4 regions of the Streptomyces sp. NBC_00988 genome follow, and region 1 is predicted to be linked to each of the others. Evidence: riboswitches for the same ligand, from Rfam matches in the RefSeq annotation. Region 1 holds a riboswitch; each other region holds the start of a gene.
What was found. Region 1 has a riboswitch for cobalamin ahead of OG496_RS36965 (ribonucleoside-diphosphate reductase subunit alpha). Riboswitches for the same ligand answer to the same signal wherever they lie in the genome.
Positions count from the first base shown of each region.

Region 2: linked by a shared signal. The riboswitch ahead of OG496_RS03060 (ABC transporter substrate-binding protein) and the one ahead of OG496_RS36965 (ribonucleoside-diphosphate reductase subunit alpha) in region 1 are both predicted to bind cobalamin.
Region 3: linked by a shared signal. The riboswitch ahead of OG496_RS16220 (cobalamin biosynthesis protein) and the one ahead of OG496_RS36965 (ribonucleoside-diphosphate reductase subunit alpha) in region 1 are both predicted to bind cobalamin.
Region 4: linked by a shared signal. The riboswitch ahead of metE (5-methyltetrahydropteroyltriglutamate--homocysteine S-methyltransferase) and the one ahead of OG496_RS36965 (ribonucleoside-diphosphate reductase subunit alpha) in region 1 are both predicted to bind cobalamin.

Region 1 covers NZ_CP108730.1:8,006,554-8,014,731, forward strand. The annotation lists gene OG496_RS36955 (putative Ig domain-containing protein) at 1-1,540, opposite strand, end outside; gene OG496_RS36960 (ribonucleotide-diphosphate reductase subunit beta) at 1,851-2,864, opposite strand; gene OG496_RS36965 (ribonucleoside-diphosphate reductase subunit alpha) at 2,864-5,293, opposite strand; cobalamin riboswitch at 5,418-5,577, opposite strand; gene OG496_RS36970 (GNAT family N-acetyltransferase) at 5,595-6,101, opposite strand; gene mctP (monocarboxylate uptake permease MctP) at 6,211-7,821, opposite strand; gene OG496_RS36980 (DUF3311 domain-containing protein) at 7,818-8,081, opposite strand.
Region 2 covers NZ_CP108730.1:667,238-674,045, forward strand. The annotation lists gene OG496_RS03035 (winged helix-turn-helix transcriptional regulator) at 5-523, opposite strand; gene OG496_RS03040 (nuclear transport factor 2 family protein) at 625-984, shown strand; gene OG496_RS03045 (SDR family NAD(P)-dependent oxidoreductase) at 1,040-1,819, shown strand; gene OG496_RS03050 (ABC transporter ATP-binding protein) at 1,864-2,658, opposite strand; gene OG496_RS03055 (FecCD family ABC transporter permease) at 2,655-3,668, opposite strand; gene OG496_RS03060 (ABC transporter substrate-binding protein) at 3,665-4,726, opposite strand; cobalamin riboswitch at 4,780-4,993, opposite strand; gene OG496_RS03065 (universal stress protein) at 5,157-6,005, shown strand; gene OG496_RS03070 (CbtA family protein) at 6,147-6,808, opposite strand, start outside.
Region 3 covers NZ_CP108730.1:3,563,662-3,571,839, reverse strand. The annotation lists gene cobN (cobaltochelatase subunit CobN) at 1-3,123, opposite strand, end outside; gene OG496_RS16225 (cobyric acid synthase) at 3,120-4,631, opposite strand; gene OG496_RS16220 (cobalamin biosynthesis protein) at 4,628-5,569, opposite strand; cobalamin riboswitch at 5,669-5,811, opposite strand; gene OG496_RS16215 (hypothetical protein) at 5,946-6,167, opposite strand; gene OG496_RS16210 (inorganic phosphate transporter) at 6,202-7,464, opposite strand; gene OG496_RS16205 (lysozyme) at 7,563-8,178, opposite strand, start outside.
Region 4 covers NZ_CP108730.1:9,482,571-9,490,748, reverse strand. The annotation lists gene OG496_RS42950 (methylmalonyl-CoA mutase family protein) at 1-924, shown strand, start outside; gene scpA (methylmalonyl-CoA mutase) at 924-3,110, shown strand; gene meaB (methylmalonyl Co-A mutase-associated GTPase MeaB) at 3,107-4,090, shown strand; cobalamin riboswitch at 4,202-4,428, shown strand; gene metE (5-methyltetrahydropteroyltriglutamate--homocysteine S-methyltransferase) at 4,570-6,888, shown strand; gene OG496_RS42930 (histidine phosphatase family protein) at 7,011-7,589, shown strand; gene OG496_RS42925 (polysaccharide deacetylase family protein) at 7,833-8,178, shown strand, end outside.

The DNA.
Region 1 (8,178 bases):
AGGTGCCGGCGGTGGACGCGGTGCCCGAGATCAGCCCGGTCGAGCTGCTGATCGACAGGCCGGTCGGCAGCCCGCTCGCGCTGTAGGTGAGGGTCGCGCTCGCGCTGTCCGTGGCCGAGATCTGCAGGCTGGCCGTGGAACCCGTGACGGTGGACTGGCTGCCCGGGTTGGTGACGGTCACCGTGTTGCCCGTGGTGGTGCCGGAGGTGAAGGCGGCGGTGCCGTCCGGGGTGCCCCAGCCGGTCGGGCCGTCGTAGCCGGTGCCCGCGGTGCAGAAGTAACTCGTCGTGCAGGAGCCGTTGTTGCCGCTCGTGACGTCGTACAGGTTGCTGGTGTGGGAGTAGGGGTACTTCGCCGGGTAGTCGCTGGTACCCGGGGTGCCGGCCAGCGCGTAGACGCCCGCGATGATCGGGGACGAGGCGCTGGTGCCGCCGTAGACCGCCCAGCCGGAGCCGCCGTAGGTGTCGTAGACGGCCACGCCGGTGGCGGGGTCGGCGACGGCGGAGACGTCGGACTCCATGCGCTTGGTGCAGCCGGTGTCGGTCTGCCAGCTCGGCTTCGCGTCGTAGGAGGAGCAGCCGGAGCCGGTGCCCTCGGTGCTGCTGGTCTTCCACACGGACTCGGTCCAGCCACGCGTGGTGGACGACGTGGAGAGCGCGGTGCCGCCGACTGCCGTCACGTACTGGGACGTTGCCGGGTACTCGGCGCCGTAGTCCTCGTCACCGGCGGAGACGGTGATCGCGACACCCGGGTGCTTGAAGTACGAGGTGTCCTCGGAGGTCTGCGAGGAGGACTCGGAGCCGCCCCAGCTGTTGGAGACGAACTTCGCGCCCAGGGTCACGGCCTCGTTCTCGGCGGTGCCGAGGTCGGAGTCGGTGGCCGAACTGGCCTCCACCAGAATGATGTTGCAGTTCGGGCAGACCGCGCTGACCATGTCGATGTCGAGCGCTTCCTCGCCCGCCCAGCCGCTGTCGTTGGTCGGCAGCGAGGTGGTCGAGCCGGTCTGACTGACCTGCTTGAAGCAGCCGCTGGCCACCGTGCAGGCCGACAGGCCGAAGTTGGAGCGGTAAGTGGCCAGGTCCGAGGCCGCGTTGGGGTCGTTGTACGCGTCGACCACCGCGACCGTCAGGCCGGAGCCGCCGGTCGAGGGAAGCGCGTACGCGCTGTGCAGGTTGGCCGGGCTCAGCCCGGAGACCGCTGCGGCCGCGTCGGAGTGCACGGCGGCGGCCAGCTTCTGCTTGATGTCGGTGCGCCGCTGGGCGAAGCAGGACGCGTGACCGGGGGTGGCGGCGGCGCACAGGTGCTCGGTCGGCACCTTCTGGCCGGCCTTGCCGGTCGAGTGGACGGCCTGGGCCGCGGGGGACGTCAGGGCCTTGGAGTTCTGGGTGACCTTGGAGACCTGGGCGGACTGGACGGCGGCCTGTGGGGCGGGCTGCGCGCCGGCGGGGGAGGCCGCCACGAGCCCGAAGACGCTGAGGGTGAGGGCGGGTACGGCGGCGGTCAGCAGTCTTCGCAGACTCCGTCTGGGCTTCTCACGCATGGGGTACTGCCTCCATCGTTGGAGTGGGGTTCCTCGGCGTGGTGGCAGGCCTGTGACGCGCGTAGCGGCGGCAGATGACGTCGTCATGGGCATGACACTTTGAGCGTCCTGTGGGGCCATTGGTGAATGACATGAACAGGACGGGTGGAACGTAGCCGGGGCGACGAGACCGCGAACAGACGCACCCCATGAACTTTGCCGCTCCATAGAAACTCCATGGACGGCCCATGGAAGCTCCATGGGCCGTCCGCGAAGTAAGAGGCAGATAAAGGGGACCGGGGGTCCGCTAGGGGAGTCCTCTGGCGGGGTCCTAGAAGTCCTCGTCCAGGTCGACCGTGCCTTCTACGGCGACCTGGTACGCCGACGGGCGGCGCTCGAAGAAGTTCGTCAGCTCCTGGACACCCTGCAACTCCATGAAGGAGAAGGGGTTCTCGGAGCCGTAGACCGGCGCGAAGCCCAGCCGCTGGAGGCGCTGGTCCGCGACGCACTCCAGGTACTGGCGCATCGAGTCGGTGTTCATGCCCGGCAGACCCTCACCGCACAGGTCACGCCCGAACTGCAGCTCAGCCTCGACGGCTTCGCGCAGCATGTCGGTCACCTCCTGCTGGAGTTGGTCGTCGAACAGCTCCGGCTCCTCCTTGCGGACGGTGTCGACCACCTCGAAGGCGAAGCTCATGTGCATGGTCTCGTCGCGGAACACCCAGTTGGTGCCGGTGGCGAGGCCGTGCAGGAGACCCCGGCTGCGGAACCAGTAGACGTACGCGAACGCGCCGTAGAAGAACAGGCCCTCGATGCACGCGGCGAAGCAGATGAGGTTGAGGAGGAAGCGGCGGCGGTCGGCCTGGGTCTGGAGGCTGTCCAGCTTCTCGACCTCGTTGATCCACTTGAAGCAGAACTCGGCCTTCTCGCGGATGGAGGGGATGTTCTCCACCGCGTCGAAGGCGGCCGCCCGGTCCGCCGGGTCGGGGAGGTAGGTGTCCAGCAGCGTCAAGTAGAACTGGACGTGCACGGCCTCCTCGAAGAGCTGACGGCTCAAGTAGAGCCGCGCCTCGGGGGAGTTGATGTGCTTGTACAGCGTCAGCACGAGGTTGTTCGCCACGATCGAGTCACCCGTCGCGAAGAACGCGACCAGCCGCCCGATCATGTGCTGCTCACCCGGCGTCAGCTTCGCGAGGTCGGAGACGTCCGAGTGGAGGTCGACCTCCTCGACGGTCCAGGTGTTCTTGATCGCGTCCCGGTAGCGCTCGTAGAAGTCCGGGTAGCGCATGGGACGGAGGGTCAGCTCGAAGCCCGGGTCGAGGAGGTTCTTTTCGGTGGAGCTCATCACTGGCAGGCCTCGCAGGACTCGGGGTTCTCAAGGGAGCAGGCGACCGCGTCTTCGTCGGGGGTCAACTGCTGTACGGGGATGGGGGTTTGCGTTTGGGCCTGGGCCGCGCGGGCGATGCGGGTCGCCGGGCGGGAGCGCAGGTAGTACGTCGTCTTCAGGCCCTGCTTCCAGGCGTACGCGTACATCGAGGAGAGCTTGCCGATCGTCGGCGTCTCCAGGAACAGGTTCAGGGACTGGGACTGGTCCAGGAACGGGGTGCGGGCGGCGGCCATGTCGATCAGGCCGCGCTGCGGGATCTCCCAGGCCGTGCGGTACAGGGCGCGCACGTCTTCCGGGATCCAACTGAAGCCCTGCACCGAGCCGTTGGCCTCGCGCAGTGCCTCGCGGGTGCGGGCGTCCCACACGCCGAGCTGCTTCAACTCGTCGACCAGGTAGGAGTTGACCTGGAGGAACTCGCCGGAGAGCGTCTCGCGCTTGAACAGGTTGGAGACCTGCGGCTCGATGCACTCGTAGACGCCGGCGATGGACGCGATGGTGGCAGTCGGGGCGATCGCCAGCAACAGGCTGTTGCGCATGCCGGTCTGGGCGATACGTTCCCGCAGCGCCGACCAGCGCTCCGGCCAGGTCAGTTCCACGCCGTAGTGGTCGGGGTGCAGGACACCGCGGGCCGTACGGGTCTTCTCCCAGGCCGGGAGCGGGCCGTTGCGCTCGGCGAGGTCGGCGGAGGCCTCGTACGCGGCGAGCATGATGCGCTCGGCGATCCGGGTGGAGAGGGCCTGCGCCTGCGGGGAGTCGAAGGGGACGCGGAGTTTGAAGAAGACGTCCTGGAGGCCCATCGCGCCCAGGCCGACCGGGCGCCAGCGGGCATTGGAACGGCCCGCCTGCTCGGTCGGGTAGAAGTTGATGTCGACCACGCGGTCCAGGAAGGTGACGGCGGTGCGGACCGTCTCGTCCAGCCGCTCCCAGTCCAGCTCACCATCGGTGACGAACGCGCCCAGGTTCACCGAACCCAGGTTGCACACCGCCGTCTCGCCGTCGTCCGTGACCTCCAGGATCTCCGTGCAGAGGTTGGAGGAGTGGACCGTGTGGCCCGGCTCGGCCGTCTGGTTGGCGGTGCGGTTGGCCGCGTCCTTGAAGGTCATCCAGCCGTTGCCGGTCTGCGCGAGGGTGCGCATCATGCGGCCGTAGAGGTCACGGGCCGGGATGGTCTTCTTGGCGAGACCCCGCGCCTCGGCCTTGCGGTAGGCCGCGTCGAACTCGTCGCCCCACAGGTCGACCAGCTCGGGCACGTCGGCGGGGGAGAAGAGCGACCAGTCGCCGTTCTCGTTCACCCGGCGCATGAACTCGTCCGGGATCCAGTGCGCCAGGTTCAGGTTGTGCGTACGGCGGGCGTCCTCACCGGTGTTGTCCCGCAGCTCCAGGAACTCCTCGATGTCGGAGTGCCAGGTCTCCAGGTAGACCGCGGCGGCACCCTTGCGCCGGCCGCCCTGGTTCACCGCGGCGACCGAGGCGTCCAGCGTCTTCAGGAACGGGACGATGCCGTTGGAGTGCCCGTTCGTCCCCCGGATCAGCGAACCGCGGCTGCGGATGCGGGAGTACGACAGTCCGATGCCGCCGGCGTGCTTCGAGAGGCGGGCGACCTGGTGGTAGCGGTCGTAGATGGAGTCCAGCTCGTCCAGCGGGGAGTCGAGGAGGTAGCAGGACGACATCTGGGGGTGCCGGGTGCCGGAGTTGAAGAGCGTGGGGGAGGACGGGAGGTAGTCCAGGCGGCTCATCAGGCGGTAGAGCGCGGCGACTTCGTCCAGGGCGCGGGTGCTGTCGTCCTCGGCGAGGCCGGCCCCGACCCGGAGCATGAAGTGCTGGGGGGTCTCGATGACCTTGCGGGTGATCGGGTGCCGCAGGAGGTAACGGCTGTACAGGGTGCGCAGGCCGAAGTAGCCGAAGCGGTCGTCGGCCTCCGTGTCGATCAGCGCGTCCAGGCGGGCCGCGTGCAGCGTCGCGAACTCGGCGGTACGGTCCGCGATGAGGCCCTCGCGGTGGCCCACGGCGACGGACTCGGTGAACGTCGTGACGCCCTGGGAGGCGGCCTCGGCGGCGATGCTGACCGTCAGCAGCCGGGCGGCCAGCCGGGAGTAGACCGGGTCCTCGGAGATGAGGCCGGCGGCCGCCTCCGTCGCCAGCTCGCGCAGTTCCGCCACGTCCGCGTGCGCGGACCGGCCGCGCAACGTGGCGGCGGCGACCCGGCCGGCGTCGGCGTCGGGGAGGTCGGCGGTCAGCTCGGTCAGGGTCCGCAGGATCGCGGTACCGGGGCCGTCGGCGTCCTGAACAGCCGTTCCGGGAACGTCGGTTCCGGGTCCGGTCGCGGTCGCTACGTTCGCCTCGTTCGCCTGGGTCGCTGATGCCGGCTCTGCTGGCGCGATGGTCACGGTGGGGCTCTCCCTCGCTCGGCACGGGGCCTCGCCGAGGGCAGGCGGCAGTACACGAGCGCACGGGGCGTCGCGTCCACCGGCCCACTCCACGAGGCCCGGACGTCATGCGCCCTGGCCGGGTGGCCGGACGCGCGCCGTCGGCAGGTCCTCGGACTGACCATGCGTGCATATGCACGTAAGTACACCGTTGCGGGACAGTTCCGGATTCGCACCGGATTCCCCTGCGGCGACAGCGAGCATGAGCATACATCTTGTGCCGGGCTGTCGTGGCACCACCAGATGTTGTGTCGCGGCGGTTTCAGAGCGTCAGTTGATAGGTGAGCAGAGTGAGATCGTCCAGGTGTGGCACGGGATTCCAGTCCCGGTCGGGTGTGCGGACGAAACCCAGACGTTCGTAGATGCGGTGGGCCGCGTGCATGGAGGACTGGGTCGACAGGACGACGGCCGTGCAGCCGTCGGTGGCCCGTGCGCGGTCCACGCAGGCGCGGACGAGGGCCTCGCCGGCGCCGCGGCCGCGGGCGGCGCGGGCGATCGCCAGGGCGCGGATCTCCGCCTCGCCGGTTGTCGCGATGTCGGCGATGGGGCCGGGGCCCGGGACGAAGGTGACGCCGCCGAGGAGGTGGTCGCCGTCCACCGCGACGAGGACCTCGGCGGCCGCGGCCCGGCTTGCCACGTCCTTCAGTACGGGGAGGTAGGGGTCGGTCTCGCCGTAGTCGAGGAGGCCGTCGTCGAGGTAGGCGTGGGCCGTGAGGGTGCCGAGGGGTTCGTATTCGGCGGGGTCCGCTCGGCGGATGAGGAAGTCCATGCGGGTGAGTGTGGACGACAGCGGGCCGCCGAGTAACTTGCTTTTCGGCGGCCCGCTGTCGGTTCGTCGTGGCTGGTCGCGCCCCTTGGGCGGGGACGGTCAGCCGGCGCTAGTGAGTTGCCCCCGCTGTCGCCGGAGGCAGCTCCACCTCTACGCCCGGGTCGCCCGCGTCCGCCGTGTAGTCGCCGGGGCTCGTCTCGTCGATGCCATCGGGGGCCTTGAACGCCTTCAGGGCGAACGTCAGGACCACCGTCACCACGACGTTCATGACGAACGCCGTCAGGCCGATGTAGCCGATCTCGCCGATGCCGGGGATCTCCTTGGACGAGCCGCCGAAGTGATCCTGGGTCGGGGAGGCGACGCCGTACGCGGCGAGGGTGCCGTAGATCATGCCGACCGCCCAGCCGGCGAGGAGGGCCCAGCGGTGGCACCAGCGGGTGAAGAGGCCGCCGACCAGGGCCGGGAAGGTCTGGAGGATCCAGATGCCGCCCAGGAGCTGGAAGTTGATGGCGACCGTCTTGTCCATCGTCAGGACGAAGGCCAGGGCGCCGACCTTCACCAGGAGGGAGACGATCTTGGAGACCTTGGTCTCCTGGGCCGGGGTCGCGTCCGGTTTGATGAAGTCCTTGTAGATGTTGCGGGTGAAGAGGTTCGCCGCCGCGATGGACATGATCGCCGCCGGTACCAGCGCTCCGATGCCGATCGCCGCGAAGGCCACGCCCGCGAACCAGTCCGGGAACATGTTCTCGAACAGCTGCGGGATCGCCAACTGCCCGTTGGTGACCTTGACTCCGGCCGCGATCGCCATGAAGCCGAGCAGCGCGAGCAGGCCCAGCATCAGTGAATACAGCGGCAGGATCGTGGTGTTGCGGCGGATCACGTTGCGGCTCTTGGAGGAGAGGGTTGCGGTGATCGAGTGCGGGTACATGAAGAGGGCCAGCGCCGAGCCCAACGCCAGTGTGGCGTACGTCCATTGGCCCGCCGGTGCGGGGACGAGTCCGCCCGCTCCCGCAGCCTTGAACTTGGCGCCCGCCGCGCTGAAGATGTCGTCGAAGCCGCCGAGCTTGATCGGGATGTAGATGATCGCCACCGTGATCACGATGTAGATCAGCCCGTCCTTCACGAACGCGATCAGCGCGGGCGCGCGCAGGCCGGACGAGTAGGTGTACGCGGCCAGCACGGCGAACGCGATCAGCAGCGGCAGGTCCTTCACGAACCAGTTGGAGTTGGCGCTGCCGCCCACCCCCATGACGTCCAACACGGCCTGGATGCCGACCAGTTGGAGCGCGATGTACGGCATCGTCGCGAGGATGCCGGTGACCGCCACCGCCAGCGAAAGACCCTTCGAGCCGAAGCGGCCGCGCACGAAGTCCGAGGTCGTCACGTATCCGTGCTTGTGCGACACCGACCAGAGGCGGGGCAGGAACGTGAAGATGAGGGGGTACACGAGGATCGTGTACGGCACCGCGAAGAAGCCCGCCGCGCCCGCCGCGTAGACCGCCGCCGGGACCGCCACGAACGTATACGCCGTGTAGAGGTCACCGCCGAGCAGGAACCAGGTGACCCAGGTGCCGAACGACCGTCCGCCCAGGCCCCATTCGTCGAGGCTCTGCTCGTTGTCGGCGCGGCGCCAGCGGGCGGCCAGGAAGCCCAGGACCGTGACGGCCAGGAAGAAGAAGATGAAGACGCCGAGAGCGACGCCGTTCACGCCGTCGTTCACCGGTTACCTCCATGGCGGGTCCGCTGGTCGCGCTGCCACAGCTTGTAGGCGGTCATCGTCAGCACGGTCGAGATCAGCACCCAGAGCATCTGGTACCAGTAGAAGAACGGGACGCCGATGAACGTGGGGTCGATCTTCGTGTAGGAGCCGACCCAGAGCAGCGCCACGAACGGCGCGACGAGGCAGACCGCGATGACGACGCGGGCCGGTGTCACCACCGGTGGTCCCACTTCGGGCGGAACTTCGGGTACGTCTGACATGTCGCGGCTCCGTCACCTCAATGATCGCCTGTGTAATGCGCAGGCAATCTAGGTCACGGCGTCGCGCGTGCGGAAGACCCCGTCCGTATATCGGCAT
Region 2 (6,808 bases), 7.3 Mb from region 1:
GTACCTAGTTGGTGCCACCGGTGCGAGGGCCCCGCCCCGCATAGCGGTCGCGCATGGCGTCCCCGGCCGCGGGTCCGGCCGTGAAGACATACGTGTCACTGTCGTCGAGCCGGCGGCCGGTCCCGGCATCGACCACGACGGGCTCGACCTCCTCGCCGCTCCGCGCGTCGACCAGGATCATGCTGCGATCCTCCGGTGCCAGGCGGGAGTTGCCCCACGCGGCGAGGGCGACGATCACCGGCCGGAGGGAGTGTCCGAGCTCGGTCAGCACGTACTCGTGGCGGACGGGGTTGGTCTGGTAGGGCCTGCGTTCCAGCAGCCCGTCCTCGACGAGGGTCCTCAGCCGGGTGGTGAGCATGCTGGAGGAGATGCCCAGGCTCTCCTGGAACTGGTCGAAGCGGCGGTAGCCGTCGAAGGCGTCGTGGAGGATCAGCAGCGTCCACCACTCGCCGACATGCTGCACCGTCGTGGACAGCGGACACTCCCGGTCCTCCAGCCTGATCCGGCTTGCCACGGCGACCATCCCCTCAGTTACTGCTAAAGTCGAAGTCACTAGCTTCTATTTTAGCAGTAACACCTGGGCCGACCCCACCGTCCGAACCCGCCACCACCGTAGGGACCGTCATGCACGACAACCGACTCCAGGACATCGCCCCGAGCGCCCTGCCCCCGGCGATCACCCGCTACCTGAACGCACACCGCGCCCACGACACCGCCTCCGCCGTCACCGCGTTCACCCACGACGCCGTGGTGATCGACGACGGGAACACCTACGAGGGCATCGCCGCGATCGAGCGGTGGCTGGGTCGGGCCGCGTCCGAATTCACGTACACCGTCCGTCTCACCGGCGCCCAGCGGGCCGACGCCACCCACTACGTCGCCACACACCACCTCGAAGGCAACTTCCCCGGTGGCACCGTCGATCTGCGCTACCGGTTCACACTCCGCGACGACCTCGTCGAACGCCTCGTCATCGAACCCTGAGCACGGCCGGAACAACGGGGTCGCCGATCGAGGAGCCGCCTCCTAAGCTGCCGGAATGATCTCTGGCGACTACCTCTCCGAACTCTTCTCGCTGGACGGCCGAGTCGCCGTCGTGACAGGCGGCAGTTCCGGCATCGGCCGGGCCGCCGCCGGAGCGCTCGCGCGAGCGGGGGCCGAGGTGGTCGTGGTGGCGCGCAAGGAACAGGAACTGACCGCCACGGTCGACGAGCTGACGGCGGAGGGATGCCGGGCGGCGTGGGTGAGCGGCGATCTGGGCACTCGGGACGGCGTCCGGGCGGCGGCGGAAGCGGCAGCCGAGGTGTTCGGCGAGCCGGACATCCTCGTGAACAGCGCCGGGATCAACCTGCGCCCGCCGATGGGTGAGTTGAGCGAGGACGTGTGGGACACCACGATGGCCCTGAACCTGGAGGCGCCGCACCTCCTGGGCCGGCGCTTCGGTCCGGGCATGGCCGAACGGGGCTTCGGCCGGATCATCCACATCACCTCCCAGCAGGCGCACCGCGCGTTCGCCCAGAGCGGCGCCTACGGCGTCTCCAAGGGCGCGCTGGAGTCCCTGGCCCGCTCCCAGGCCGAGGCCTGGTCCCCGCACGGCGTCACCTGCAACACCCTGGTCCCCGGTTTCGTGATGACCCCGCTCAACGAACGGCTGTCGTCCGACCCGGAGATGGTGGCGGCCCTGGCCGCGCGCACCCTGATCGGCCGCAACGGCCTCGCGGAGGACTTCGCGGGCGCGGTGGTGTTCCTGGCGAGCCGCGCCTCCGCCTACGTCACCGGGCAGTCGGTCTTCGTGGACGGCGGATTCTCCGTCCACTAGCCCAACACCGGCTGCACCTCAGCCGGTTGGGAAGCCGTCCACCACTACGACGCCCCGCTCCCCCGCCGCAGAAAACGGATCACGGGATGCCCGGGGTCGTGGCCGACCTCGGCGCGGACGCCGTAGACGTCCTTGATGAGGGCCGGGGTGAGGACCTCGGTCGGGGTGCCCTCGGCCACCGTGCGGCCGGTGTCGAGGACGAGCAGGCGGTCGCAGTACATCGCGGCGAGGTTGAGGTCGTGCAGAGCGATCACGGTGGTGACCGGGAGGTCGGCGATCAGGTCGAGGAGGTCCAGCTGGTGCTGGATGTCGAGGTGGTTGGTCGGTTCGTCGAGGAGGAGTTCGCGGGGTTCCTGGGCCAACGCGCGGGCGATCTGGGCGCGTTGGCGTTCGCCGCCGGAGAGGGTGTGCCAGGACTGGGCGGCGCGGTCGGTGAGGCCGGTGCGTTCCAGGGCCTCGGTGACGGCGCGGGCGTCGGCGGCCGACGCCGGTGACCAGGCGCGGCGGTGCGGGATGCGACCCAGGGCGACGACCTCGCAGACGGTCAACTCGGTCTGGGTGTGGGTGTGTTGCTCGACGGTGGCGATACGGCGGGCGGTCGCGCGGCGCCCGACCTCGGGGAGCGGGCGCCCGTCCAGCGTGACGACTCCGGCGGAGGCGGGGAGGACCCCAGCCAGGAGACGCAACAGCGTTGATTTTCCTGACCCGTTGGGGCCGAGCAGGCCGACGGTCTCCCCAGGTCGCAGGGCGAGCGTGACGCCGTCGACGATGAGTTGGCCGTCGGTGCGGCGGGCGACCCGGTCCGCGTGCAGGCCGGTGTCCGGAGCGGGGGTGCTCATGTCTTCCTCCGGCCCCGGTGCAGGACAATCACGAACGCGGGTACGCCGATCAGTGACGTCACCACCCCCACCGGCACCTCCTGGGGATCGACGACGGTACGGGCGAGGGTGTCCACCCACACCAGGAAGACGGCTCCGGTCAGCGCGGTGATCGGCAGCAGTCGTACATGCCCGGAACCGGTCAACGCGCGGGTGACGTGCGGCAGGACCAGGCCGACGAAGCCGATCGCCCCGGCGCAGCTGACCAGGACGGCGGTGAGCAGCGCCGTGGCGCAGAGCAGGATCAGCCGGGCGCGGGCGACGTTCACGCCCAGGCCTGCGGCTGCCTCCTCGCCGAAGGCGAACGCGTCCAGCGTGGTGGCATGGCCCAGGCAGACGACCAGCACGAGCGCCAACGCGCCCGCGCAGAGCAGCACTTGGCCCCAGTCCGCGCCGGAGAGCGAGCCGAGCAGCCAGAAGAGCACGCCCTTGGTGGTCTCGGCGTCCGCCGACGTCAGCACCGTGAACGACGTGAGTGCGGAGAAGAGTTGCATGGCGGCCACGCCGGACAGCACCACCCGGTCCATGCTCGCGCCGAGGCTGTGGCTGAGCAGCATGACCAGCCCGAAGGAGAGCAGCGCACCGACGAACGCGCCCGCCGACAGCGACACGGCCCCGCCGCCCACCCCGAGCACGACCACAGCGACCGCCCCCGTGGACGCCCCGGACGAGACGCCGAGCACGAACGGGTCCGCCAGCGGATTGCGCAGCAGGGACTGCATGACCGCGCCGCACAGCGCGAGCCCTGCGCCGCAGACGGCGGCGAGCAGCGTGCGGGGCATGCGCAGGTCCCAGACGATGCCGTCCCGCAGCGGAGCAAGGGTGCTTTCGCCGCCGCCGAGGTGGGACGCGACCGACGCCCACACGTCGGCCGTGGAGATGTCGGCAGGTCCGATGGTCACCGCGAAGGCCACGGAGACCAGCAGCGCGACCAGCCCGCCACCCGTCAACAGCAGGGTACGGACGGTCACTTGGCGAGTCCGAAGTCGCGCAGGCCGGCGGCGACCTGCTCGATCCCTTCGACGGTGCGGATGGAGGGGTTCATCGCCTGGCCGCTGAGCAGGATGTACCGCTTCTTCTTGACGGCGGTGAGGTTGCGGGTGGCGGCGTTGGTCTCCAGGAAGTGGATCTTCGCCTCGGCGGTCTCGGCGGTCTGCGACTTGCGGGTCAGATCGCCGAGGACGATGACGTCGGGGTCGCGGTCGGCGACGGTCTCCCAGTTGATCTGGGGCCACTCGTCGTGGGTGTCGGAGAAGGCGTTCTTCGCACCGACGGCACGGGTGATGGCGCCGGGAGCGCCGCAGCAGCCGGCCAGGTAGGGCGACTGAGAGTTGGCGAACCAGTACATGAGGGAGGTGTCCGAGGCGTCGAGACCGGTGGTCGCCTTGGTCACCCGCGCCTTCAGCTGGGCCACGAGCTGGTCGCCGCGCGCCTTCACGCCCATCGCACGGGACAGGTCGCGTATCTCGCCGTAGACGCTGTCGAGGGTGAGCTGTGTGCTGCGCGAACCGTCGCCGCCGCTGTCGTTGTCCTTGCCCGCGCAGTCGGACGGCGAGACGTACGTCGGCACGCCCAGCTTCTCGAACTGTTCGCGGGTCGCGACCCCGCCCTTGCCGAGCGTCGAGACGAAGGACGCGGTGACGAAGTCGGGTTCGGCGTCGAGGACCTTCTCGAAGGAGGGCGCGTTGTCGGCGAGGCGCGGCACGGTCGCGTTCGCCTTCGCCAGGCCCTTGAGCACCGGGTCGGTCCAGGTGGCGGTACCGGCGATGCGGTCGGCGAGGCCGAGCGAGAGCAGGATCTCGGTGGTGCCCTGGTTGAGGGAGACGACCCGCTCGGGGGCCGACCTCAACGTGACCTTGTGCCCGCAGTCGGTGAGGGTGAGCGGGAAGCCCGCGGCGGACTTCTCCGTCTCGCCGTCGGCACTGTCGCCGTCGGATCCGCCGCACGCGGTGAGCAACAGGGCGGGCGCGACGAGGAGTGCCGCGGTACGGCGGCGCAGCGGGACGGGGGCGGTACGGAGCACGGGCATGCCTTGCCTGTCGGGGCTCGAACGCGGAGCCTGGCCTACGAACTCCCCCTCGCCGAGGGCGAGAAGGCGCCAGCAGGTCTTCGGACTCGGGTTCGTCCGGACGGGGCGCCTTCCCGGCGCGTCGCACACCGGCTCCTTCGGCCGGCCCGCGTCGCCCCAGTGGCGTCGATTGCCCCGCCCGTCCCCCTCACCGCTGCGCGTCAGTTCCGGATTCCCACCGGATTCCCTGGCCTCGGTTGTGGCACGACTGGCCCGCACAACGTATCAAGATCGCCCGACGACTCCGGCCACGGGGTGCGGTGCCGTGCTGGCCTCATGGCACAGTGCCCGCCCCGCGGACTTTCCTCCGGTTCCGTCCAACCCCTGTGCGGCACGCCCCGCGCGGCGGATCGTGGAGGCCCCGACCCGCTCGCACGGAGGTCCAACGGCCATGCCCCAACTGATCGTTGTCGGTGTCGACGGATCCACGGACAGCCGCATCGCGGCCGACTGGGCAGCAACGGAAGCCGAGTTGCGCGGCCTCCCCCTGCGGGTCGCACACGTCTCGACACTCCCCGACGAGCAACTCCTCACCACCTGGCCCTACTTCCGCGAGCCCTCTCCCGACGCCCTCGTCACGTCACTCGCGAAGGACCACCCCGAACTCCGGGTCGAGGTGGTCGCCCTCACCGGAGAGGCCGTACCGGCGCTGCTCCCCCTGGCCGCCGAGGCCGACTGCACGGTCCTCGGCCTGCGCGGTACGGGCGGTTTCGCGGGCCTGGCCCTCGGTTCCGTGGCTCACGGGGTCGCCGAGCGCTCCGCGGGGCCGGTGGTGCTGGTGCCGAGCGGGTTCGTCCGCAGTCACCGCGGGCGGTCACCGTACGGCGTGACGCTGGGCGTCGACGGCGGCGAACTGCCCGGCGCCGTCGTCGACTTCGCCTTCGACGCCGCCTGCCGTCGCGGCACCGGCCTGCACGTCGTACACGCCTGGCGACTGCCCTCGCCCGCCGAACACTGGATGCCGTACGCACCGCCCGAGAAGGACCGGGGTCGTTGGGAGGACCAGGAGACACAACGCCTCTCGGACACGTTGCGGCCCTGGCGGGAGAAGTATCCGCACGTGGGTGTCTACGAGGATCTCCGCCTCCAGAGCCCGGCGGCCGCCCTGGTCCAGGCGTCGGTCTCCGCCTCGGCCGAACTGCTGGTGATCGGCCGCGCGGGCCGGACCCTCGGCCCCACCCCGCACGCCGTACTGGAACACACCGCCTGCCCGGTGGCCGTAGTCCCGCACCACCCATGAGAACAGCTCTGCCCGCTACGCTTCGATCCGGTGGCCTGGGACCGCGTCGTCGAGGTCTACCGCAAGGGCGGCACACCCCGAGCGCGGTGATCGCATCGATCACCGCGCTCGCCGTAGAAGTGGAAAAGGTGGAAGAAGCCGTTACGCCGGGACGGGGTCCGACTCCTGCGAGGGCGTACTGGCGTCCGGGCGGGCCGGGTTGAGGAGGCGTTCGGCGAGGGGGGCGAAGATCAGGCCGAGGGCCGTCCAGAGGATGAGCTGCGCGGCGACCGAGTAGAAGCGGAAGTTGAAGAGCACGTCGGCGGGGAAGCCCGGGTAGACGATGGTGCCCTTGTCGTCCTTCAGCGGCAGTGGTGTCTCGGTGGCCTGGTTGCCGAAGTTGGCCTTGTTGTACGAGAGATGGCCCAGCTGCGGCAGGAGCAGCATGACGATCCCGATCGCGACGACGAACGCGGCGCCGGCGAGGAGGGTCGCGTTCCAGTTGCCGAAGCGTGCCTGGAGGTGCTTGCCGAGGTAGACGGCTCCCGCGAGGAAGGCGACGGAGCACACGACCATGATCAGGTACAGGGCGCTGCGCTGCTGGATGGTCTCTTCGTGACCGATCGCGGGCGGGTTGGCCGGGTACTTCAGGAACGGCACCAGGTACATGCCGAGGAACCCGCCGCCGGCGACGAGGAGCGCCAGGTTGCGTGCCCGCAGCCCGCCGGTGCGGCCCAGGCAGACGGCGTAGGCGACGGCGAACAGGGCGCCCATCGCCATGCCGAAGAAGATCATGCCGACGCCGATACCGACGTTGGCCTGGA
Region 3 (8,178 bases), 4.4 Mb from region 1:
CGCCACGGCAATTCGCTTGAACGCGGTCTCCATGTCCCCGCGCGCCGCCCGCCCGTCGAGCCCACGCCCGTACGCGTAACCGCCCCACACGGCGTACACCTCGGCGAGGTCCGCGTCGCTGCGCCAGTTCCGCGCGTCGATCAGCGGCAGCAGCCCCGCGCCGTACGCCCCCGGCTTGGAGCCGAAGATGCGGGCCGTGGCCCGGCGGCGGTCGCCGTGTTCGGCGGTGTCCTCGTCGGCGTGCTTGCGGACGTAGTTGGACTCGGGGGGCTCCTCCAGCTCGGCCACCGCCCGTACCGCGTCGTCGATCAGCCCGACGACGTGCGGGAACGCGTCCCGGAAGAACCCGGAGATCCGTACCGTGACGTCGATGCGCGGCCGGCCCAACTCCGTGACGGGCACGATCTCGAAGCCGGTCACCCGGCGCGACGCGTCGTCCCAGACGGGACGGCAGCCCAGCAGCGCGAGGATCTCGGCGATGTCGTCGCCCTGGGTGCGCATCGCCGACGTACCCCACACCGTGAGGCCGACGGACGTGGGGAACTCGCCGTTGTCCTGGAGATAGCGCTGCACGAGCGAGTCGGCCAGCGCCTGCCCGACCTCCCAACTCAGCCTGGACGGGATCGCTTTGGGGTCGACCGAGTAGAAGTTCCGGCCGGTCGGGAGGACGTTGACCAGACCACGGGTCGGGGAGCCGGACGGACCCGCCGGGACGTAACCGCCGTCGAGCGCGAGCAGGATGTGGTCGATCTCGTCGGTGGTGCGGGAGAGGCGGGGCACGACCTCGACGCAGGCGAACTCCAACACGGCCACGGCGTCCGGGAGTTCGGCGCCGATCACCTCACGGACGAGGGCCGGTACGGTCGTTACCTCCCACTCCTGGGACTCCATGCCCTCGGCGAACCGGCGGCACAGCTGCTCCAGCAGATCGATCGCGTCGGCGGCGGAACGGGCGGGCCCGTCGACCAGCTCGCTCAGCTCCACCGGCACCTTCACCGGCGCACCCGGCTCGGCCAGCAACTCCTTCTCGACCAGGCCGAAGTGCTGTGCCAGCGCGGCCCGCAGACCCGGCAGCGCGTTCGCCTGCCCGCCCCACACCTGCGAGGCGCGCAGCACGGCGAGCACGAGGTTCACACGTGCCTCGCCGACCGGTCCGCCGCCGAGGATGTGCAGCCCGTCGCGGATCTGCACGTCCTTGATCTCGCACAGATAGCCGTCGATGTGCATCACGAACTCGTCGAACGCCGCGTCGTCCGGCTGGTCGTCCACATGCAGGTCGTGGTGCAGCTCGGCCGCCTTCACCAGCGTCCAGATCTGCGCGCGCACGGCCGGCGCCTTCGTCGGGTCCAGGTCGGACACGAGCGCGTACTCGTCGAGGAGTTGCTCCAGCTTGGCCAGGTCGCCGTACGTGTCGGCACGCGCCATCGGCGGCACCAGGTGGTCGACGACCGTGGCGTGGCCGCGCCGCTTGGCCTGGGTCCCCTCTCCGGGGTCGTTGACGATGAACGGGTAGATCAGGGGGAGTTCACCGAGTACGGCGTCGGGCGCGCAGCCACTGCTGAGCCCAAGTCCCTTGCCGGGCAGCCATTCCATGGTGCCGTGCTTGCCCATGTGGATGATCGCGTCGGCACCGAAGCTGTTGTCCAGCCACCGGTACGCGGCCATGTAGTGGTGCGACGGCGGCATGTCGGGGTCGTGGTAGATCGCGATCGGGTTCTCCCCGAAGCCGCGCGGCGGCTGGATCATCACGACGACGTTCCCGAACTGCAGGGAGGCGAGCACGATGTCGTCGCCGTCGACGTAGAGATTGCCGGGCGGCTCGCCCCACGCGTCCAACATGCCCTGCCTGAGGTCCGGTTCGAGCTTGTCGAACCAGGCCTGGTAGTCGGCGAGCGGCACGCGCGCGGGCGCGGCGGCCAGTTGCTCCTCGGTCAGCCACTCCACGTCATGGCCACCGGCGTTGATGAGCCGATGGATCAACTCGTCCCCGTTGTCCGGGTGTTCATCGACCCCGTACCCGGCGTCCCGCAGGGCATCGAGCACCCGGATCGCCGAGGCGGGCGTGTCCAGACCGACCGCGTTGCCGACCCGCGAGTGCTTCGTCGGATAGGCGGTGAAGACGACCGCGAGCTTCTTCTCGGCGTTCGGCTTGTGCTTCAACTTCGCGTGCCGTACGGCGATTCCGGCGACGCGGGCGGCCCGCTCGGGGTCGGCGACGTAGACCGGGACGTCGTCCGGACCCTGCTCCTTGAAGGAGAACGGGACGGTGATGAGGCGGCCGTCGAACTCCGGGATCGCGACCTGCATCGCGGCGTCCATGGGGGAGAGGGCGGCGGAGGACTCGTCCCAGGTCGCCCTGGACGACGTAAGGCAAAGGCCTTGCAGCACAGGGACGTTGAGGTCGGCGAGCGCGCCGATGTCCCACGCCTCCTCGTCGCCGCCGGCCGAGGCCTGCGAGGCGTGGGTGCCGCCGGCGGCGAGGACGGTGGCGATGAGTGCGTCGGCGTTGCCGAGGATCTCGTACAGCCCGGAGTCGGCGCCGCGCAGCGAACCGCAGTACACGGCAAGGGCGTTGGCGCCCTTCGCCTCGATCTGGTCGCAGAGGGTGTCCACGAAGGCCGTGTTGCCACTGAGGTGATGCGCCCGGTAGAAGAGCACGCCGACCGTCGGCCGGCCCTCGACGAAGGCGCGCTCGCCGTGGACACCGAACTCGGCCATCTTCTGCGGCTCTTCGAAGCCCTCGCCCGTGAGCAGCACCGTGTCCGAGAGGAACCGGGCGAGTTCGGCGAGGTTCTCCGGCCCGCCCTCGACGAGATACCTGAGCGCCTCGGCGACCACACCAGCCGGTACGGACGACTCGGCCATCAACTCGGCGTCGGGGACGGTCTCTCCGCCGAGCAGCACGGTCGGAATCCCGGACGCCTTCAGCGCGGCGAGTCCGTCCTCCCAGGCGCGCTTGCCGCCGAGCAGTCGTACGACGGCGACGTCCGCGCCAGCGACGAGCGCGGGCAACTCGGCTGCCACGTCCACCCGGTTCGGGTTGCCGATCCGGTACCCGGCGCCGGAGGCCCGGGCCGCCAGCAGATCCGTGTCGGCGGTCGACAACAACAACACTGTGCTCATGCGGGCGCTCCCGGTGGAATGAAAGGCAGTCCTTGCGGCGCGCCGGACTCGATGAGTCGCCAGAGCGCGTCCGTGTCCGCGTGCTGTTCGATGAGGTCGCCGAGCCGGTCGAGCTGCTCCTCGCGCAGCGCGGCGAACGAGGTGTCGGGCGCCGGCACGAACCGGCGGCCCGCGGCGGCCGCGACCTCGCGCAGGAACGCCCGCCGGAACCCGTCCGACTCCAGCGAGCCGTGCCAGTGGGTACCCCAGGTCTGACCGACCCGGCACCCGTCCAAGAAGGCATCCCCGCCGGTGAGTTGGGCCACCCCGTGATGGATCTCGTATCCCTCGACCGGCTCGCCGAGGGCTTCGCCCACCGGCCGGGTGAGGGTCTTCTCGCGCGCGAACCGCACGCGCAGCGGCAGGACGCCGAGCCCGTCGACCGAGCCCTGCCGGCTCTCGACCTCGTCGTCGATGTGCTCGCCGAGGATCTGAAAGCCACCGCAGATACCGAGAGTCGGCCGCTGCTCGGCGGCCCTGCGGACGAGGGCGTCGGCGAGGCCGCGCTCCCGCAGCCACTCCAGCGCCTTCACCGTCCCCCGGGTCCCCGGAATCACGACGAGGTCCGCGTCGGCCAACTCCTCCGGCCGGTCCACGAACCGCACCACGACGCCCGGTTCGGCGGCCAGCGCGTCCACGTCGGTGAAGTTGGACATGAGGGGGATCGCGCAGACGGCGACCCGCAGCACGTCCTCGCCGACCGGCGGCGCGGTGTTCGACTCGCGCACGGTGCCGCGCGACGAGATGCGCAGCCCGTCCTCCTCGTCGATCCCGAGCCCGTGCCGGAACGGCAGCACGCCGTACGTCCGCCGCCCGGTGAGGCCGAGCAGCATCTCCAACCCCGGTTCCAGCAGCGACACATCGCCGCGGAACTTGTTGACGAGGAACCCGGCGACGAACGCCTGGTCCTCGGGGCTGAGCAGCGCGACGGTCCCGAAGAAGGAGGCGAAGACGCCCCCGCGGTCGATGTCGCCGACCACGAGCACGGGCAGTCGGGCATTGCGCGCGATGCCCATGTTCACGATGTCGGTCCGCCGCAGATTGATCTCGGCGGGCGAACCGGCCCCCTCACAGATCACCGCGTCATACGTGCCCCGCAACTCGGCGAGACAGTCCAACACCGTGCCGAGCAGGGCCTCTTGCCGCCCGCCGTGATAGCCACGGGCACTCATCTCGCCAACGGGCCTGCCCATCAGCACGACTTGGCTGGTGCGGTCGCTGCCCGGCTTCAGCAGCACGGGATTCATCAGCGCGGTCGGCTCGATCCGGCACGCCTGCGCCTGCATGGCCTGCGCCCGCCCGATCTCGGCGCCCTCGCGCGTCACGAACGAGTTCAGCGACATGTTCTGTGCCTTGAACGGCGCGACCTTCACGCCCTGCCGCACCAGCCACCGGCAGATCCCGGCGGTCACGACACTCTTGCCGGCGTCCGAGGTGGTGCCGGCCACCAACAGCCCGCCGCCGCTCATGACTTCCGTCCCTTCACGAGCAACCGCCCGGCGACACTGACCCCGAGCGCGAGCAGACCGACCCGCCGGGACAGCCGTACGGCACGCGCGATGTCCGGTACGGCGACGGGGCGACCGTCTCCGTTGAGCACGGGCCGGTGCTCGACCCGGCCGCCGTAGGAGAGCGTCCCGCCGAGGCGCACGCCGAGGGCGCCCGCGAAGGAGGCCTCCACGGGGCCGGCGTTGGGGCTGGGGTGTTTGCGGGCGTCGGTGCGCCAGGCGCGGGCGGCTCCGCGCGGGTCGCCGCCCGCGACGGTCGCGAGGGCGGCGGTGAGGCGGGCGCCCGGCCAGCCGGCGACGTCGTCGAGGCGGGCCGAAGCCCAGCCGTAGCGGCGGTACTTGGCCGACTTGTGGCCGACCATGGCGTCGAGCGTGTTCACGGCCCGGAACCCGAGCAGGCCCGGGACGCCCGCGATGCCGCCCCAGACCAGGGCGCCGACGACAGCGTCGGAGGTGTTCTCGGCGACGGACTCGACGACGGCCCGGGCGATCCCGTCGGCGTCGAGGGCCTGCGGGTCCCGCCCGCAGAGGTGCGGCAGGCGCGCCCGTGCGGCGTCGATGTCCCCGGCCTCCAGCGCCCGCCCGACGACCCCGGCCTCGCGCGCGAGGGAGGTCCCGCCGACGACGGCCCAGGTGGCGGCGGCGGTGAGGGCGGCAGAGGCCGTACGGGACGGTCGTAGGGCCGAAGTGGCCGCGGCGGCGAGGGTGATGGTGCCACCCACGCACACGGCGGTGTGCAGGGCGCCCCAGCCCCGGTGGTCGCGCCACAGCAGGCGTTCCACGGCGCCGGCGGCACGGCCGAAGGCGGCGACCGGATGCCCGCGGCGGGGATCGCCGAGCAGGTGGTCGCCGAGGAGGCCGGCGGCGGCGCCGTACGCGAAGACGCGATCGGCACGCATCGGCTCAGCCGATCGCTGGGGCGGGCACTGCGTGGGTACGGGACCTCGAACGGCAGCCGAGCATGGCGATATGTCCTCACTCAGGGTGTCCACGCCCTGGTTCGACGAGACCGGCGGTGAGAGTTCCTGGCTCCCGGGGGTGTCTACCCCGGTGACAGTGGCGGGACCGCGCCGGATTCGCACCGGCTTCCTCTCCTGCCGCCGTATATGGCTCCGGCAGTCCACCATGCTGTTGGAAGGGCCGTCAACTTGCTGTTGACCTGCGGGGACGGAGTGTGCTGATGCCCACACGCGAGGGGGCGGAGGGGTCACGCGGACGTGGGGTGCGGGACGGCGATCCGTCCCGCACCCCACGTTCCGTTCAACTGGCGGCCGGTCAGGCCACGATCAGATAGATCCCGTACGCCACCGCCGCCGCGCAGGCCGCGAAGCAGGCGTACGCGCCGGTCAGGGCGAGAGGCGCGGAGTCGCCCTGGGCGGTGGCGCGTTCGCGGCGGGAGAGGCCGACGATGCCGAGGGTGAAGACGGCCACCAGGGAGACGGTGGCGACGAGGCTGACGCCGAAGACGGAGCCGAGGGCTGCCCAGTCGATGTGCATGCTGATTCGTTCCTTCGTGTCCGGGGCGCGGGGCTCAGACGGCGGCGGCCGGCGGTGTCGCCGGGTCGGACTGCACGATGGGGGCCGGGTTCACGGGCGGCGAGGGGATCGTCGCCGTCAGACCCTCAGAGAGGGCTACCGACGGGGGCGGCGGGGTCACGGCGGCGATCGCGGTGGTCACCACGCCGGCCGGTTCGTCGACCTCGTTGACGTTCGAGGCGTCGACGACCTGGCGGCGGGAGAGCAGCCAGATGCCGGTGCTGGAGGCGACCAGGAAGACGGCCACCAGCGCGGTGCCCCAGTCGCCGAGGTCGGTCACGGACTCGGCGAGCGCGCCGACCAGCGCGGCGGCCGGCAGCGTCAGACCCCAGGCGACGAACATCCGGGTGGCGGTCGACCAGCGGACGACACCGCCCTTGCGGCCGAGGCCCGCGCCCATCACCGAGCCGGAGACGGCGTGCGTGGTGGAGAGCGAGAAGCCGATGTGCGACGAGGCCAGGATGACCGCGGCCGCGCTGGTCTGGGCGGCGAAGCCCTGCTGCGGCTGGAGGTCGGTCAGGCCCTTGCCCATCGTGCGGATGATGCGCCAGCCGCCGATGTAGGTGCCCATCGCGATGGCGAGGCCCGCGGAGAGGATGACCCAGGTGGGCGGGTCCGAGTCGGGGGCGATGGAGCCGCCGGCGATCAGGGCGAGGGTGATGATGCCCATCGTCTTCTGCGCGTCGTTCGTGCCGTGGGCCAGCGAGACCAGTCCGGCGGAGGCGATCTGGCCGACGCGGAAGCCCTTGTCGGCGGCCTTGCCGCCCGCGTTGCGGCTCAGGGCGTAGGAGAAGCGGGTGGCGAGCATCGCCGCGATGCCCGCGACGACCGGGGCGGCGACCGCCGGGAGCAGGACCTTGGTGACCAGGACGTCGCCGTGGACCGCGCCGGTGCCGGCCGAGGCGATGGTGGCGCCGATCAGACCGCCCATCAGGGCGTGCGAGGAACTGGACGGCAGGCCGACGAGCCAGGTCACCAGGTTCCAGAGGATCGCGCCGACGAGGGCGGCGAAAATGACCTCGGGACGGATGCCGCTCTCATCGACGAGCCCCTTGGAGATCGTGTTGGCGACCTCCACGGACAGAAAAGCGCCCACCAGGTTGAGGGTGGCCGACATGGCCACCGCGACCTTGGGCTTGAGCGCACCGGTCGAGATGGTGGTGGCCATCGCGTTGGCCGTGTCGTGGAAACCGTTCGTGAAATCGAACGCGAGTGCGGTGATCACCACAATCGCGAGGATCAGCGAGAAGCTTTCCATTTACCCAGGCAATCGTTCGAAGTCATCGGCGCGTTGACCGTAGGCAATCTGGGTGAACGGAAGATGAACTGAGGGGGTATCGGTGGTGTCCGGATTGCCTAGTATCCGCGGGCGAACTTCCGCAGCTGGCTCACCGTCCCGTTGAAGAGATTCTGGTCACCCGGCAGGCTCCCGCTGTTGTCGTACTGCCAGAAGGTCCAGTACGACCATCCGGCGGGCAGCGAGCCCGCGTCCGCCGACGCGTGGCGGGCGATCCACAGCGCGTGTGTCGAGGCCAGGGAGCTGTTGTCGCCCGTGCAGGTCTTCCACCACAGGGTGGTCGTGTAGATCACCGGACGGCGGCCGGTCTCCCGGTTCACCTCGGCGCTGAAGGCCTTGATCCAGCTGACCATCTTGGCCTTGCTCAGGCCGTAGCAGCCGTGCTTCTTGTCGTACGGGTTGTATTCGATGTCCAGCGCGGGCGGCAGCGTCCAGCCGTCCGCCTTCCAGTCGCCGCCGTGCGCCACGAAGTACGCGGCCTGGCTCGCGCCCGACGACCTGTCCGGCAGGGCGAAGTGGTACGCGCCGCGGATGATGCCGGCCTTGCGGGCGCCGTCGTACTGCTGGCTGAAGTACGGGTTGCGGTAGGTCGTCGACTCGGTCGCCTTGACGTAGACGAACGTGGCGCCCTTCGCCTTCGCGCTCGGCCAGTTGACGTTCTTCTGGTGCGAGGAG
Region 4 (8,178 bases), 1.5 Mb from region 1:
GCGCCGGGCGGGCAGGTGCAGCACGCGGTGACCTCGCCGGTGATGATGTCCCGCCGCGACCCGTGGGTGAACATGCTGCGCACGACGGTCGCGACGCTGGCCGCCGGGGTGGGCGGCGCCGAGTCCGTCACCGTGCTGCCCTTCGACCACGCGCTGGGCCTGCCGGACGCGTTCGCGCGCCGGATCGCCCGCAACACCTCGACGATCCTGGTCGAGGAGTCGCATCTGTCCCGGGTGATCGACCCGGCGGGCGGCTCCTGGTACGTGGAGCGCCTCACGGACGAACTCGCCCACGCGGGCTGGGAGTTCTTCCAGCACATCGAGCAACAGGGCGGCCAGGCAGCCGTATTGAGCTCGGGCAGCCTCCGCGAGGACCTCGCCACGACCTGGGCGGCCCGCAGCGCGAAGCTCGCCAAACGCCGCGAACCCATCACCGGCGTCAGCGAGTTCCCGAACCTCGCCGAACGCCTCCCGGAGCGCGCCCCCGCCCTCACGGCCCCGTCCGGCGGCCTGCCGCGCGTACGGCGCGACGAGGCCTACGAGGCCCTGCGCGCCCGCTCCGACGCCCACCTCGCGGCGACCGGCTCCCGGCCGCGGATCTTCCTGGCCGCGCTCGGCCCGGCCGCCGCGCACACCGCCCGGCTCTCCTTCGCGTCGAACCTGTTCCAGGCGGGCGGCATCGAGCCCGTCACCGGGGGCGAGTTCGCGGACAGCGGGGCCACCGAGGCCTGCCTGTGCTCCAGCGACGCGCTGTACGAGGAGCAAGCGGCCTCGGTCGCCGGGGAGTTGAGGTCGGCCGGTGCCGGGCACGTGTTCCTCGCGGGCCGCCCCGGGCAGTACTCCGGTGTCGACGCCTACGTCTTCGCGGGCTGTGACGCCGTAGCCGTACTCTCCGCCACCCTCGACCGCATGGGAGTGTCCTGATGGCAGCGATGGGGCGCATCCCCGACTTCTCCGGGATCGAGCTGGGGGCCCCGGCCGTCGAAGCCGGTACCGACGAGTGGCGTGACGCCGTGAAGAAGGCGGCGGGCGGCGACGACCTCCTCTGGGAGACCCCGGAGGGCATCGCCGTCAAACCCCTGTACACGGGGCAGGACTTGGAGGGCCTGGACTTCCTGGCCACCTACCCGGGCATCGCGCCGTATCTGCGCGGCCCGTACCCGACGATGTACGTCAACCAGCCCTGGACGATCCGCCAGTACGCGGGTTTCTCCACGGCCGAGGAGTCCAACGCCTTCTACCGGCGCAACCTGGCGGCCGGCCAGAAGGGCCTGTCGGTCGCCTTCGACCTGCCCACGCACCGGGGTTACGACAGCGACCACCCGCGCGTGACCGGTGACGTCGGCATGGCGGGCGTGGCGATCGACTCGATCTACGACATGCGCCAGCTCTTCGACGGCATCCCGCTCGACAAGATGACCGTGTCGATGACGATGAACGGCGCGGTGCTGCCCGTACTGGCCCTCTACATCGTGGCGGCGGAGGAACAGGGCGTACCGCCCGAGAAGTTGGCCGGGACCATCCAGAACGACATCCTCAAAGAGTTCATGGTCCGCAACACCTACATCTATCCGCCGAAGCCGTCGATGCGGATCATCTCCGACATCTTCGCCTACACCTCGCAGCGGATGCCCCGCTACAACTCCATCTCCATCTCCGGCTACCACATCCAAGAGGCGGGCGCGACAGCCGACTTGGAGCTGGCGTACACCCTCGCCGACGGCGTCGAGTACATCCGGGCGGGCCGGGAGGCCGGGATGGACGTGGACACGTTCGCGCCCCGGCTGTCCTTCTTCTGGGCGATCGGCATGAACTTCTTCATGGAGATCGCCAAGATGCGCGCGGCCCGCCTCCTGTGGGCCAAGCTGGTCAAGCAGTTCGACCCGCAGAACGCCAAGTCCCTCTCCCTGCGCACCCATTCACAGACATCGGGCTGGTCGCTGACCGCGCAGGACGTCTTCAACAACGTCACGCGCACCTGCGTAGAAGCCATGGCGGCAACACAGGGACACACCCAGTCGCTGCACACCAACGCCCTGGACGAGGCCCTCGCCCTCCCGACCGACTTCTCGGCGCGCATCGCCCGCAACACCCAGCTCCTCATCCAGCAGGAGTCCGGCACGACCCGGGTCATCGACCCGTGGGGCGGCAGCGCGTACGTCGAGAAGCTGACCTACGACCTCGCGCGCCGGGCCTGGCAGCACATCGAGGAGGTCGAGGCGGCGGGCGGCATGGCCAAGGCCATCGACGCGGGCATCCCGAAGCTCCGCATCGAGGAGGCCGCGGCCCGCACCCAGGCCCGCATCGACTCCGGCCGCCAGCCGGTCATCGGCGTCAACAAGTACCGCGTGGAGACCGACGAGGAGATCGACGTCCTCAAGGTCGACAACTCCTCCGTACGCACCCAACAGATCCAGAAACTACGGCGGTTGCGCGCCGAGCGCGACGAACAGGCCACCCAGGACGCCCTGCACGCCCTGACCCGGGCAGCGGGCGGTGAGGGCAACCTCCTGGAGCTGGCGGTGGACGCGGCCCGCGCGAAGGCGACGGTCGGCGAGATCTCCGACGCGCTGGAGAAGGTGTACGGGCGGCACGCGAGCCAGATCCGTACGATCGCCGGTGTGTACCGCACCGAAGCCGGCGACTCCCCGTCCGTAGAACGCACCCGGACCCTCGTGGCCGCGTTCGAGGAGGCCGAGGGCCGCCGCCCCCGCATCCTGGTCGCCAAGATGGGCCAGGACGGCCACGACCGCGGCCAGAAGGTGATCGCCACCGCCTTCGCCGACCTCGGCTTCGACGTCGACGTCGGCCCGCTGTTCCAGACCCCGGGCGAGGTGGCCCGCCAGGCCGTCGAGGCGGACGTGCACATCGTCGGGGTCTCCTCGCTCGCCGCCGGACACCTCACCCTCGTACCGGCGTTGAAGGAATCGCTCGCCGAAGAGGGCCGCGAGGACATCATGATCGTGGTCGGCGGAGTCATCCCGCCGCAGGACGTCCCCACCCTCCTGGAGATGGGCGCGGCGGCCGTGTTCCCGCCCGGGACGGTGATCCCGGACGCGGCCCACGACCTGGTGCGACGCCTGGCCGCCGACCTCGGGCACACCCTGTGATCGAGGTCGACACCTATGTGAAGGGCGTGCTCGACGGCAAGCGGGCCCTGGTGGCCCGTGCCATCACCCTCGTCGAGTCGACCAAGCCCCAACACCGGGTCATGGCCCAGGAGTTGCTGACCGAACTGCTCCCGCACAGCGGCCAGGCCCGCCGGATCGGCATCAGCGGCGTACCGGGCGTCGGCAAGTCGACGTTCATCGACGCCTTCGGCACGCTGCTGACCTCGCAGGGCTTCCGGGTCGCGGTGCTGGCCGTGGACCCGTCGTCGACCCGCACGGGCGGCTCGATCCTCGGCGACAAGACCCGCATGGAACGCCTGGCCGTGGACCCGGCGGCCTTCGTCCGCCCCTCCCCCACCGCCGGCACCCTCGGCGGCGTCGCGAAGGCGACCCGCGAGTCGATCGTGGTGATGGAAGCGGCGGGCTACGACGTCGTCCTCGTGGAGACGGTAGGCGTGGGCCAGTCGGAAACGGCGGTCGCGAACATGGTCGACTCCTTCCTGTTGCTGACCCTGGCCCGCACCGGCGACCAACTACAGGGCATCAAGAAGGGCGTCCTGGAGCTGGCGGACGTCATCGCCGTCAACAAGGCGGACGGCCCGCACGAGCGCGACGCGAAGAGCGCGGCACGTGAACTGGCGGGCGCGCTAAGGCTGATGCATCCCGCCGACGCGGCCTGGACCCCACCGGTACTGAGCTGCAGCGCACGCGAGGGCACGGGCCTGGACACGGTCTGGGAGCGCCTGGAACAACACCGTTCGCTGCTGGACTCCACGGGCCGCCTGGCCGCGAAGCGCCGCGAGCAGCAGGTGGATTGGACCTGGACGATGGTCCGAGACGAACTCCTGGGCCGTCTGCACGCCGACCCGACGGTGCGCGCTCTCGCCCCGGACCTGGAACGCCAGGTTCGCGAGGGCGAGTTGACAGCAACCCTGGCGGCAGAACAGATCCTGCGAGCCTTCGGCATCCCGCCCAACTGACCCAACCTGTTTTCAGGGGCGCGGGGCTGTATCGATGTGCGGCTCCGCCACGTGAGCGCGACCAGCCCCCGGCCGGCACCCAAAAAATCGACGCATCCACCCCAGACCCTTTAGGCTGGCCGCGCAGCTGGTTCGCCCCGTCAGCCAGACGGAACGCGTCGCAAGAGGGAACCCGGTGAAATTCCGGGACTGCCCCGCAGCGGTAAGCGGGAACGACCGCCGTCATACGCACTGGGCCCCGCAACAGGACCTGGGAAGCGACGGCCAGTAGGTGTCCTCCGGTTCGCAGGAGGCCGTGCCCGCAAGTCCGAAGACCTGCCACCTGCCCGCACGCGAAGCATTCGCGCGCGGAATCCCGGTGACCTCGTGGGCGGGTCGGCGTACACATCGGCGGACACAACAACCCTCCGATCTGGCGTTCCTTCGCGCTCACGTCCCGACACCGGGATCCAGGGAGATATCTCGCGAAGGAGATTTCCGTGACACCGAAGTCCGCAGCCGCGGCAGCACGGGCAACCGTCTACGGCTACCCCCGCCAGGGCAGGGGCCGGGAACTCAAGAAGGCCATCGAGGGCTACTGGAAGGCCCGCGTCGACGCCGACACCCTCCGCACCACCGCCGCCGAACTGCGCCGCACCAACTGGCGGCAACTGACGGACGCCGGCATCCACGAGGTCCCGACCGGCGACTTCTCGTACTACGACCACGTCCTCGACACCACCGTCATGGTCGGCGCGATCCCCGAACGCCACCGCGCCGCCGTCGAACTCGACGCGCTGGACGGGTACTTCGCGATGGCGCGCGGCACGCAGGACGTGGCGCCGCTGGAGATGACGAAGTGGTTCGACACCAACTACCACTATCTGGTGCCCGAGTTGGGCCCGGACACCGTCTTCACCACCGACTCCACCAAGCAGGTGGCGGAGTTGAAGGAGGCCCTCGCCCTGGGCCTGACCGCCCGCCCGGTGCTCGTCGGCCCGGTCACCTACCTCCTGCTCGCCAAGCCCGCACCCGGCGTGCCCACGGACTTCGATCCGCTGACCCTCCTGGACCGGCTGCTGCCCGTGTACGCCGAGGTCCTCGCCGACCTCCGTGCGGCGGGCGCGGAGTGGGTGCAGCTCGACGAGCCCGCCCTGGTCCAGGACCGCACCCCGGCCGAACTGAGCGCCACCACCCGCGCCTACCGCGACCTCGGCGCCCTCACCGACCGGCCGAAGCTGCTCGTCGCCTCCTACTTCGACCGGCTCGGCGACGCGTTGCCGGTCCTCGCGAAGGCGCCCGTGGAGGGCCTCGCGCTCGACTTCACCGAGTCCGCCGCCGCCAACCTGGACGCCCTCGCCGCCGTCGGCGGACTGCCCGGCAAGCGGCTGGTCGCCGGTGTGGTCAACGGCCGTAACGTCTGGGTCAACGACCTCACCAAGTCCCTTGCCACACTGGGCACGTTGCTCGGTCTCGCCGACCGGGTCGATGTGGCCGCCTCCTGCTCGCTGCTGCACGTGCCGCTCGACGCAGCCGCCGAGCGGGACATCGAGCCGCAGATCCTGCGCTGGCTCGCGTTCGCGCGGCAGAAGACCGGCGAGATCGTCACGCTCGCCAAGGGCCTGGCCCAGGGCACCGACACGATCGCCGCCGAACTCGCCGCCAACCGGGCCGACTTGGCCTCCCGCGCCGGTTCGGCACTCACCCGCGATCCCGCCGTGCGGACCCGGGCCGCCGCGGTCACGGACACCGACGCCCGCCGCTCCCGGCCGTACGCCGAGCGGACCGCGTCGCAGCGCGCGCATCTCGGGCTGCCGCCGCTGCCGACGACCACGATCGGTTCGTTCCCGCAGACCGCCGAACTACGCACCGCGCGGGCCGACTTGAGGGCGCGGCGGATCGACACGGCCGGTTACGAGGAGCGCATCAAGGCGGAGATCGGCGAGGTCATCTCCTACCAGGAGAAGACCGGCCTCGACGTCCTCGTGCACGGCGAGCCCGAACGCAACGACATGGTCCAGTACTTCGCCGAGCAGCTGACGGGCTACCTCGCCACGCAGCACGGCTGGGTCCAGTCGTACGGCACCCGTTACGTCCGCCCGCCGATCCTGGCCGGCGACATCTCCCGCCCCGAACCGATGACGGTCCGCTGGACGACGTACGCCCAGTCGCTCACCTCGCGCCCGGTCAAGGGCATGCTCACCGGGCCGGTCACCATGCTCGCCTGGTCCTTCGTCCGCGACGACCAGCCGCTCGGCGACACCGCCCGGCAGGTCGCACTCGCCCTGCGCGACGAGGTCAACGACCTTGAGACGGCCGGGACTTCGGTCATCCAGGTCGACGAACCCGCCCTGCGCGAGACCCTCCCGCTGCGCGCGGCGGACCGGGGGGCGTATCTCGCCTGGGCCACGGAGGCGTTCCGGCTGACCACCGCCGGCGTCCGTCCGGAGACGCAGGTCCACACCCACATGTGCTACGCCGAGTTCGGCGACATCGTGCGGGCCATCGACGACCTCGACGCGGACGTCATCAGCCTGGAGGCGGCCCGCTCGCACATGCAGGTCGCGCGGGAACTCGCCGAGCACGGTTATCCGCGCGAGGCGGGACCGGGTGTCTACGACATCCACTCCCCGCGCGTGCCGAGCACGGCCGAGGCAGCGGCCTTGCTGCGCAAGGGACTTGAGGCCATCCCGGCGGAGCGGCTGTGGGTCAACCCGGACTGCGGTCTGAAGACCCGCGGCTGGCCCGAGACCCGCGCGTCCCTGGAGAACCTGGTCGCCGCGGCTCGCACGGTTCGTGAGGAGCTGGCCGGGTCCTGACCCGATGGTGGTGGGGCGGCCGGGGGGACACCCTCCCGGCCGCCCCCGCCGTGAGGTGCGTGGGAGACGATGACCCGCACAGCCAGCAGATCCCGCACAGCCCGCAGAACTGGAGCGCCGAAGTGACCAGCCGCATCACCTTGATCTCGCCGGCGATGAACCGGTCCCTGCGGGAGACCCGGTTCGACGACGGCAGCCCGCTCGACCCGAGCGGTACGGCTCGCGCCGCGTCCGTCGCTGGTTCGCTCCGCTCGGTCGACCGGGTGCTGGTCTCGCCCACCGTGCGGTGCCGCGAGACGGCGTCCGCGCTGGGCCTCTCGGCCGTGGCGGAGCCGGAGTTGGCGGGGCTGGACATGGGGCGCTGGCGGGGGCTGACCCTCGACGAGGTGATGGCTCGGGAGCCGGACGCGGTGATGGCCTGGCTGACGGACCCGGACGCGGTGCCTCATGGCGGGGAGTCGGTGCGGGCGCTGCGCGAGCGGGCGGCGGGGTGGCTGGACGTGGCGGGCGGGCTGGAGGGCGGGACGCTTGCGATCGTTGAGCAGGAGTTCGTGCGGGCCGTCGCGGTCACGGTCCTCGACGCGCCTGGGCCCGCGTTCTGGCGGCTTGACGTGCCGCCGCTGACTGCGACCGACCTCAGTGGACGGGCCGGGCGGTGGAATCTGCGGCTCGGGCGGGAGCTGGGAGGCCAGGGCCGCTGAACGCTCCGCTGGATCTGCGGTTCCCTGGCTGCGGGCCGGTTGGGGGCCGGTCGCGCCACGCGGCGGAGCCGCATATCGATACAGCCCCGCACCCCTGATGGGGCGCTGTACCTAACCGGACTGCCGCAACTTCTCCGACTATACACACCGTATATACTCGCTGTGTATAGTCTCGGCATGCCATCACTGAGCGCTCTGCGTAAGAAGAGGGAAAGACCACGGGCCGGGTTGCGTGCCGTCGGCATGTTTGTGGCGGTTGCCGTGCTGGGTCTGGCGTCGAGCGGGTGCACCAAGCTCGATACGACCGCGCCGGCCGCCGCCCGGGCCGAGGCCGCGTCGGCCACCGCGAGGGCGGGTTTCGGGACGGTCGACTGCCGTGAGGCGAAGTGCATCGCGCTGACCTTCGACGCCGGGCCCAGCGAGAACTCGGCGCGGTTGCTCGACATCCTGAAGGAGAAGCAGGTCCCGGCGACCTTCTTCCTGCTCGGCAAGCGGCACATCGAGAAGTACCCGGAGCTGGTCGAGCGCATGGCCGCCGAGGGTCACGAGGTGGCGAGCCACACCTGGGACCACAAGATCCTGACCCGAA